DNA from 2 places in the Diaphorobacter sp. MNS-0 genome. Region 2 is predicted to be linked to the other one. Evidence: predicted binding sites of a transcription regulator. Region 2 holds the regulator's gene; the other holds the start of a gene.

The links. The regulator sigma-54, encoded in region 2, starts transcription at its own class of promoters, with help from an activator protein. The targets are predictions, from matches to a motif close to TGGCANGNAANCTGCTTT.
Region 1: adh (aldehyde dehydrogenase) is a predicted target of sigma-54. The motif match lies at 1,785-1,802, and genes of this name have one in related genera.

What each region holds. Positions count from the first base shown of each region.
Region 1 is NZ_CP080761.1:2,157,725-2,162,680, reverse strand. Features, by position in the region: gene adhP (alcohol dehydrogenase AdhP) at 1-107, opposite strand, end outside; gene adh (aldehyde dehydrogenase) at 203-1,726, opposite strand; gene K2L43_RS10340 (Na/Pi cotransporter family protein) at 2,016-3,731, opposite strand; gene K2L43_RS19165 (AI-2E family transporter) at 4,015-4,956, shown strand, end outside.
Region 2 is NZ_CP080761.1:391,744-396,699, forward strand. Features, by position in the region: gene K2L43_RS01900 (SPOR domain-containing protein) at 1-458, shown strand, start outside; gene K2L43_RS01905 (thiol:disulfide interchange protein DsbA/DsbL) at 517-1,167, shown strand; gene lptA (lipopolysaccharide transport periplasmic protein LptA) at 1,341-2,000, shown strand; gene lptB (LPS export ABC transporter ATP-binding protein) at 2,024-2,776, shown strand; gene K2L43_RS01920 (RNA polymerase factor sigma-54) at 2,829-4,406, shown strand; gene K2L43_RS01925 (thioesterase family protein) at 4,410-4,853, shown strand; gene K2L43_RS01930 (class I SAM-dependent RNA methyltransferase) at 4,850-4,956, shown strand, end outside.

The DNA of each region.
Region 1 (4,956 bases), 1.8 Mb from region 2:
TTCACCAGGATCTGGTCGGCGGCGGGGGTGGGCACGGGCACCTCTTCGATCGTCAGCGGCTTGCCGAACTCGCGGACCACGGCGGCTTTCATTGTCTTGGCTGGCATGGGATAAACCTCCTTCTCTGTGCAAATGAACGCAAGGGGAGCCCCCGTGCACCAGCCGCCCCCGCTGGGACGGCCAGTGGGGGCGCTGTATGGGCTTAGAAGAAGCCCAGCGGCTGCTGGGTGTAGCTCACCAGCAGGTTCTTGGTCTGCTGGTAGTGGTCCAGCATCATCTTGTGGTTCTCACGGCCGATGCCCGACTGCTTGTAGCCGCCAAACGCGGCGTGCGCGGGGTAGTGGTGGTAGCAGTTGGTCCACACGCGCCCGGCCTGGATACCCTTGCCCATGCGGAAGGCGCGCGCGCCATCACGGCTCCACACGCCCGCGCCCAGGCCGTAGAGCGTGTCGTTGGCGATCTCCAGCGCCTCTTCTTCGGTCTTGAATGTGGTCACCGAGACCACGGGCCCGAAGATTTCTTCCTGGAAGATGCGCATCTTGTTGTGGCCCTTGAACACCGTGGGCTGCACGTAGTAGCCGCCGGCCAGGTCGCCGCCCAGGGCGGTGTTGCGCGCGCCGCCGATGAGGCACTGGGCGCCTTCCTGCTTGCCCAGGTCCAGGTAAGAAAGGATCTTTTCCAGTTGCTCCTGCGAGGCCTGGGCGCCGATCATGGTGTTCTTGTCCAGCGGGTGGCCCTGCTGGATGGCGGCCACGCGCTTGAGCGCGCGCTCCATGAAGCGCTCGTAGATCGATTCCTGGATCAACGCGCGGCTGGGGCAGGTGCAGACCTCGCCCTGGTTCAGCGCGAACATCGCAAAGCCTTCCAGCGCCTTGTCGAAGAAGCCGTCGTCGGCGGACATCACGTCCTCGAAGAAGATGTTGGGGCTCTTGCCGCCCAGCTCCAGCGTCACGGGAATGATGTTCTGGCTGGCGTACTGCATGATGAGCCGGCCCGTGGTGGTCTCGCCCGTGAAGGCTATTTTTGCGATGCGGTTGCTGGAGGCCAGCGGCTTGCCAGCCTCCAGGCCAAAGCCGTTGACCACGTTGACTACGCCCGGCGGCAGCAGGTCGCCAATGATCTCCATCAGTACCAGGATGGAGGCGGGCGTCTGCTCCGCGGGTTTCAGCACCACGCAGTTGCCCGCAGCCAGCGCGGGGGCGAGCTTCCACACCGCCATCAGGATGGGGAAGTTCCACGGAATGATCTGCCCGACCACGCCCAGTGGCTCATGGAAGTGGTAGGCGATGGTGTCGGCGTCGATCTCGCTGATGCCGCCTTCCTGCGCGCGCACGGCGCCGGCGAAGTAGCGGAAGTGGTCGATGGCCAGCGGAATGTCGGCTGCCATGGTCTCGCGCAGCGGCTTGCCGTTGTCGATGGTCTCGGCCACGGCGATCTGCAGCAGGTTGGCTTCCATGCGGTCGGCGATGCGGTTCAGGATGTTGGCGCGCTCGGTGGTCGAGGTGCGGCCCCACGCGGCCTTGGCTTTGTGCGCGGCGTCCAGTGCGGCGTCGATGTCCTTGCTGTTGGAGCGCGGCACGGCCGTGAACTTCTGGCCGTTGATGGGCGAGATGTTCTCGAAGTACTGCCCGTCCACGGGCGCCACCCACTGCCCGCCGATGTAGTTGCCGTACTGCTGCTTGTAGGGGTTGGCGATGCCAAGGCTGGCGATTTCGGCCATGTTCATGTGGTGTCTCCTGAATGCTTGTGAAGGAATGCCACCGATGCGGCGGCGGCAGTGCCTCAGTGCAAGCGCCGTGCCAGAACGGCTGCAGAGGGGAGGGGCGGTGGGGCGTGCCGCGGCTGTGCCGCAGCGGCGCAGCCGTGTGCCATAACGCAACAGTGCGTCGGCCCATGACGGAACACCCGTTGGGGGTGCAGCCGTACGGATGTGCTCAGATTGCTATGCTTTATATAGCTGCCAGCGCAGTATGCGAGGGCGTTTTAGGCGCTTTTGCCTGATCTACTCCCGCGGATCACTCGGCGCCGGGTGTGCCGCCTGTGGGGCCGTTGGCGGGCGGGGTGGGTTTGAGACGCGGCAGGGCTGCCAGATGCTGCGCTGCCTTGTGGGCCTGTTCCACGGCGCGGCGCAGGTCGCCCAGCAGGCCCGTCCACTCGTGCACGGCCGTCACTTCCAGCAAGCCCTGGGCACCCGCGCGCAGCACGGCGGCCTTGGCGGCTTCATACGCCGCGTCGAACACGGTGTGTGCGGTGTTCACCTGGTCCAGGTCGTGGGCCTTGGGATCGGCGGCGGCAAAAAAATCCAGCGCCGCGGTGAAGGCCAGGGGCAGCGCGGCCAGGGGGTGGCCTTCGGGCGTGGTGGGCGCTACCGTTGCGGGGTGCGTGACGCGCAGCGCCTGCTGGCCCACCTGGTGCATGACACGCGCCAGCGTGTCGTAGTAGCCCGCAATGCGCAGCAGCTCGGGCATCTGGTCGGCCACGTCGCGCGATAGCGGCTGGCGGCTCACGTCGCTCACAAACGCGCCCACCTGCTGCTGCAGCTGCTCCAGCGCCTGCAACTGGCGCGTGAGCTGGCTCGCGGCCTGTGCGCCGGCCGGTTGCCAGGGCAGGGCGACGGGCGCCATGCGGGTGGCATCCGACGCCAGCTGCAGTGCCAGGTGGCCTACGCGCGCCATCTCGCGGCGCAGCGCCTGCAGGGCCAGCGCGGGCACGGCGGCCACGTTGTGGTCCAGGAACTGCGCACGGGCCACGTCTTCGTCCGCCGAGCGAAAGCGTGCCAGCAGAAAGCGCGCAAGCGGCCCCGACAGCGGCCACATGAGCAGCACGCCCAGCAGGTTGAACGCGGTGTGGAAGATCACGAGCTGCGTCACTGCGTCTCCCTCACCCGTGAGCCATACGCCCAGGTGATGGATGGCCGCGAGCAGGGGCGACAGCAGCGCCAGGGCCGCCGCGGCCGTCACCACGTTGAACAGCACGTGTGCCGCCGCCAGGCGCCGCGCGTTGGAAGTGGCGTGGATGGCGGCCAGGATGCCCGTGAGCGTGGTGCCCACGTTGGCGCCGATGACCACGCCCGCGCCCACTTCCACCGCCAGCGAGCCGCCCGCCACGGCCGTGAGCACCACCGCCAGCGTGGCCGACGAGGCCTGCAGCACCACCGTCATGCCCAGGCCGATGAGCACTGCCAGCGCCAGGCCCGGCAGGTCGCTGGACAGCGGTGGCAGCGCCTGCGGACCCAGCCCGGTGAAGCCCTGGCGCAGCAGTTCGATGCCCAGGAACAGCACGCCGAACCCCGCCACCGCCTGGCCCAGCGCCCCGCGCCGCGTGCCGCTGCCGGTGATTTGCAGCGCCATGCCGATGCCGATGAACGGAAGGGCGAAGGCATCGGCCTTCACCGCAAAGCCTAGCCACGCGACGAGCCAGCCGGTGACCGATGAACCCAGATTGGAGCCGAACACCACCCACAGCGCGGAGCTGAAGCCCAGCAACCCCGCGTTGACGAAACCGATGGCCGCCACCGTCATGGCGGTGGACGATTGCACCAGCGCCGTGAGCGCCACCCCGGTCACCAGCCCGTGCAGCGGCGTGCGCGTCCAGGCGGCCAGGATGCGCTCCAGCGCGCGCCCGGCCGCCAGCTTGAGCCCGTCGGTCAGCATGGTCATGCCCAGCAGGAACAGGCCGATGCCGCCCAGCAGGGTGCCGGCGGCAATCAGGGGAGTGGCGGTGGCGGTCAAGGCGGCGGCGCGGTGGTTTTGTTCGGGTAGACCGGTAGGTGCGTGCCGACGGGGCGGTGCGGCAGAGGCGCTTTTATTTTGATAGCTGCTCGCGCTTGCTACAAGCGCTCTGGGGCTATTTTAGGTCATTGATCGGTAGTGTGGAGCGCCTTACGGGCGGCGCGGTGCACGGCGTGCGCTGTCAACCGCCCGCCCGCCCGCGTGCAGTCTGTGGCGGCTGCCGCCTACAGGGGCGCGGGGCCGCGCAGCAGACAATACGCGCCGGACACGACTTCGAGAAGCGATGCAAGGGGACAACGCCATGGGCAACAGCGGGCCGCAGGAGCCGACCGATTCCAGGCCGGCCAGGGATACGGGGGCGGCGCGCGGCGCCACCGCTTCGGGCTATCCGCCGCAGCGCACCGTGCACACCGCCACGGCCTTGGACGCCACGGTGCCCAGCCTGCGGTTCATGATCGGCCTGGTGATCGCGGCGCTGGTGGTCGCGGGCCTGTATTTCGGCCGTACGCTGCTGGTGCCGCTGGCATTGGCGTTCCTGCTGAGCTTCGTGCTGGAGCCGCTGGTGGCGCAGCTCAAGCGCATGGGCCTGCCGCGCCTGCCCTCGGTCATCGTGGTGGTGATGGCCATGCTGATGGTGCTGGGCGTGGGGGCGCTGTTCGTCGGTAACGAGGCGCGCGAGCTGAGCGCGCAGCTGCCCTCCTACCAGAGCACCATCCGCAAGAAGCTGCGCAGCCTGCGCCAGGAGTTGCGCGCGCCCGGCATGTTCGACGGCGCCAAGCGCACCTTCGACATCGTGCAGCGCGAGGTGGAGGCGGCCGCTCCCGCCTTGTCGGGTGCCACGCGCGCGCCGGCCGTGCAAAAGGTGCAGGTGCAGCCGCCCGTGCTGTCGCCCGCCAACCAGCTCATGGCCGCGCTCTCGGCGGTCAGTGGGCCGCTCACCCAGGCGGGCCTGGTGCTGGTGTTCGTGATCTTCATCCTGCTGGACCGTGTAGACCTGCGCGACCGCCTGCTGCGCCTGTGGGGGGGCAATCTGCACCGCGCCACCGATGCCATGGACGAGGCGGGCGACCGCATCACGCGCTACCTGACCATGCAACTGCTGGTGAACGTGACCTACGGCATTCCCATGGCGGCGGGCCTGTGGCTCATCGGCGTGCCCGGTGCCGTGCTGTGGGGGTCGCTGGCCGCGGTGATGCGCTTCGTGCCCTACCTGGGGCCGTTCATT
Region 2 (4,956 bases):
ACTGGGACCCCAACGCGCCGCTGTACGGCAAGAACCCTGTGCGCCCCGCTGCGCCGGCTGCCGCTCCCGCGTCCGACACCGCGACCGCAGCAGCCCAGCCTGCGTCGGGCTCGCGGGCGGCGGCCAGCCGGCCCGGCGCGGCACCGACGTCGGCCGACCCGCTGGGCGACCTGGCCCGCGCGAAGGCCAACGCGGCGCCCGCTCCCGCGACCAGTGCCGATCCTTTCGAGTACTTCGTGCAGGCGGGCGCGTTCCGCACCCAGCAGGATGCCGATGCGCAGCGCGCCAAGCTGGCCATGCTGGGCTGGGAGGCGCGCGTCAGCGAGCGTGAGCAGAACGGCCGCACGGTGTTCCGCGTGCGCGTGGGCCCGTTCGGCAAGCGTGACGACGCCGAGTCGCTGAAGGAAAAACTCGATGGCGCGGGGGTGGAGTCCGCGCTGGTCCGGGTGCAGCGCTGAACTTTTGCCCGCGCTGGCGCTCACAACCCTCCATACTGTCCAGGAGTGATCCCAACCTATGAAACGCCGTGAGTTTTCTCTGACCGTCGCCTCCGCGGCCACCGCCCTGAGCCTGCCGCTGGCGGCGCCCGCACTGGCGCAAGGCCGCCAGTTCAAGGAAGGCAAGGACTACGTCAAGCTGGGCAAGCCCGTCGCAACCGAGGCACCTGCCGGGAAGATCGAAGTTATCGAGTTCTTCTGGTACAGCTGCCCGCACTGCAATACGTTCGAGCCTTCGCTGGAGGCCTGGATCAAGTCGGCGCCTAAGGACCTGCACATCCGCCGCGTGCCCGTGGCGTTCAATGCGAGCTTCGTGCCGCAGCAAAAGCTCTACTACGCGCTGGAAGGCATGGGCAAGCTGCCCGAGCTGCATGCGAAGGTGTTCCGTGCGGTGCACGTGGAACGCCTGCCGCTGAACAAGGACGAGCTGATCTTCGACTGGATCGGCAAGCAGGGCGTGGACGTGGCGAAGTTCAAGGAGGTCTACAACTCCTTCACCGTATCCAACCAAGTGCGTAAGGCGTCGCAGCTGCAGGACGGCTACCAGGTCGAGGGTGTGCCCTCCATGGGAGTGGCCGGCCGCTACTACACCGACGGCACCATGGCGGGCAACATGCAAAGCGTTCTGCAGGTGGTGGAGCACTTGGTTGGCGTAGCGCGCAAGGGCTGAAGCGCCCCGCCGCCACCAGCGACAAGCGCGCCTACGGGCGCGCTTTTTTCATGCCTGCGCACCGGTTGGCGCGGCGGCATGGCAGCCGGTGGCAGGCCTGTACGGGTTGATGCGATCCACTGCGGCGGCGGCGCGCTTGCGTCAGTACAATGACCGCAAGATTCGTGCCCTCTATGAGAACCCGATTGCCCTTCCTCCTCCTGTCCCGCGCCGCAGCGCTGGCCCTGGCGCTGGCCGCATCGCCGCTGGTGCACGCCGAAAAAGCCGACCGCAACAAGCCCATGAACATCGAGGCGGATGCCCTGCGCCACGATGAGCTCAAGCAGACCAGCGTTTTCACCGGCCGTGTCGTCATGACCAAGGGCACCATCGTGCTGCGCGGCGCGCAGCTGGAGGTGCGCCAGGATGCCGACGGCTTCCAGTACGGTGTGGTGACGGCCGAGCCGGGCAAGCGCGCCTTTTTCCGGCAAAAGCGTGACACCGCGCCGGGCGCGCCCGACGAGTTCGTCGAGGGCGAGGGCGAGGTCATCGAATACGACGGCCGCGCCGACGTGGTGAAGCTCATCCGCCGCGCCGAGCTGCGCCGCTACCGCGAGGCCACACTGACCGACGAGCTGGCCGGCGCCCTCATCGTCTACAACAACCTCACGGACGTGTTCACCGTGGACGGGCAGAAGACCGCGCCCGCTGGCGCCACTGCCGGCACGCCGGGCGGCCGGGTGCGGGCGGTGCTCGCGCCCAAGGAGCCTGCATCGGGCACCAGCGCCACGCCGCCCGTGCGCACCGAGCCGCCCGCGCTGCGTACTAGCCCCAGCCTGGACGGCGCGAAGTGAGCGCGGGCTTGGACGATGCGCGCATGAGCGAAGGCGTCAGCCGCCTGGAGGCGCTGCACCTGGAGAAGTCCTACGGCAGCCGCAAGGTGGTCAAGGACGTGTCCGTGGTCGTGCAAAAGGGCGAGGTGGTGGGCCTATTGGGCCCCAACGGCGCCGGCAAGACCACGTCGTTCTACATGATCGTCGGCCTGGTGCGCAGCGATGGCGGCCGCATCAGCATCGACGGGCAGGACGTGACGGACATGCCCATCCACCGGCGCTCGCGGCTGGGCCTGTCGTACCTGCCGCAGGAAGCCTCGATCTTTCGCAAGCTCAATGTCGAAGACAACGTGCGCGCGGTGCTGGAGCTGCAGACCGACGAGGCCGGCCGCTCCCTGCCGCGCGCCGAGGTGGAGCGGCGCCTGACCGCGCTGCTGCAGGAACTGCGCGTGGACCACCTGCGCAAGTCGCCTGCACTGGCGCTGTCGGGCGGCGAGCGCCGGCGCGTGGAGATCGCGCGCGCGCTGGCCACGCAGCCGCGCTTCATCCTGCTGGACGAACCCTTCGCCGGCATCGACCCGATCGCCGTGATCGAGATCCAGCGCATCATTGGCTTTCTCAAGGCGCGCGGCATTGGCGTGCTGATCACCGACCACAACGTGCGTGAGACGCTGGGCATCTGCGACCACGCCTTCATCATCAGCGACGGCCAGGTGCTGGCACAGGGCACGCCGTCGGACATCGTCGACAACGCGGAAGTGCGCCGGGTGTACCTGGGCGAGCACTTCCGCATGTGAGAGTGATGGGCGACCACGGCACGATGCAGGACCAGACAGCGGGTTGCAGGCCATGAAGCCCGGCCTGTCGCTGCGCGTCTCGCAGCACCTGGCGCTCACGCCGCAGCTGCAGCAGTCGATCCGCCTGCTGCAGCTGTCCACGCTGGAGCTGGCCCAGGAGGTCGAGCAGATGCTCGACGAGAACCCCTTCCTGGAGCGCACGCTGGAAGAGGCCCCGCGCGAGGAGTTCGGCCTGGCCCAGGCTGATGCGCCGGTGAGCGAGCAAGACCGCGAAGCCGAGGATGCTATTTATTCAGGAGCTGTCAGCGCAGGACAGGAAAGCGCTACAAGCCAAAATGATGCAGAAACCTCCACCGCCGAAACGACGGCCGAACCCGCGGACTGGGAAGGCGACGGCTCGGTAGACCTGGCGCCCGACGACAGCGAGTGGGGCGGCGACGCCCCGGCGCGCAACGGTGCCGGCGCGGGGAGCGACGACGAGGTGGACGCCACCGAGCTGGCCCGCAGCCAGGAGTCGCTCACGGCCTTCCTGCACCGCCAGGCGCTGGCGCTGCGCCTGTCCGAGCTGGACATGGCCGCGCTGCGCTTCCTCATCGAATCGCTGAACGACGACGGCTACCTGGACGAGTCGCTGCAGGACCTGGCCGCCAGCCTGGCGGGCACCGAAGACCCCGAGCAACTCGATGAATTGGTGCACCGCTTCACCGTGGCGCTGCGCCTGCTGCAAAGCCTGGAGCCCGCGGGCGTGGGCGCGCGCGGACTGGCCGAATGCCTCACGCTGCAGTTGCGTGCGATGGACCAGGACGAAGAGGGCGACCCCGACGTGATCCAGGCCGCGCTGGCCATCTGCGGCCAGCCGCTGGACCTGCTGGCCAAGCGCGACGTGCGCCGCCTGGCGCAGGCCTGCGGCACCAGCGAAGAGCGCACGCGCGCCGCGATGGCCTTGATCGCGCGGCTGGAGCCACGCCCGGGCAGGCGCTTTGCCGACGTGGACCGCAACATCATCGTGCCCGACGTGATCGTCAAGAAAACCGGCCGCGGCGGACAGCAGAACTTCAGCGTGCAGCTCAACCCGGACGTGATGCCGCGCCTGCGCGTGCACGACATCTACGCCGGTGCGTTGCGCGGCGGCCGTGGCGAAGGCCACCAGGCGCTGCAGGCACGGCTGCAGGAGGCGCGCTGGTTCATCAAGAACATCCAGCAGCGTTTTGACACCATCCTGCGCGTGTCGCGCGCCATCGTGGAGCGGCAGAAGAACTTCTTCGTGCATGGCGAACTGGCCATGCGCCCGCTGGTGCTGCGCGACATTGCCGATGAACTGGGCCTGCACGAGTCCACCATCAGCCGCGTGACCACCGCCAAGTACATGGCCACGCCGCAAGGCACCTACGAACTCAAGTATTTCTTCGGCTCGGGGCTGGGCACCGAAACCGGCGGCAACGCCTCCAGCACGGCCGTGCGCGCGCTCATCAAGCAGTTCATCGCGGCCGAGAACCCGCACAAGCCGCTGTCGGACAGCCAGATCGCCGAGATGCTCAAGGAGCAGGGCATTGAATGTGCGCGCCGCACCGTGGCCAAATACCGTGAGGCGCTCAAGATCGCCCCGGCCAACCTCCGCAAGGCACTTTGAACCATGGCACGCGTCGTCTTCGACCTTCCCCCGCACTTCGGCTTCAGTACCGAGCTGCAGATCTACATCAGCCATGTCAACCAGGGCGGGCACCTGGACAACGCGCAGTTGCTCAGCCTCGTGTCCGAGGCGCGCGTGCGTTTCTTCAAGTCGCTGGGCTACCCCGAGGCCGACGTGGCGGGCCTGTCCACCGTGGTGGGCGACATCGTGGCGCAGTACAAGTCCGAGGCGTTCCACGGCGAGACGCTGCGCGTGGAGATGACGCCGCAGGACTTCAACCGCTACGGCTTCGACCTCGTCTTCCGGTTGACCGAGAAGAGCCAGGGGCGCGAGATCGCGCGCGGCAAGACCGGCATCGTCTTCATCGACCGTGCGGCCCGCAAGCCCGCACCCATTCCTGAATCCGTGCTCCAGCCATTGCTGCAGCGCGCAGCACAGCCGCAATGAACCAGCTTCAACTCTTTTTGCCCTGCGCCGCTGGCGTGGAGGGCTACCTAGCCGACGAGGTGCACAGCCTCACGGGGCTGGCCGGGCAGGACCTGCTCGTGGG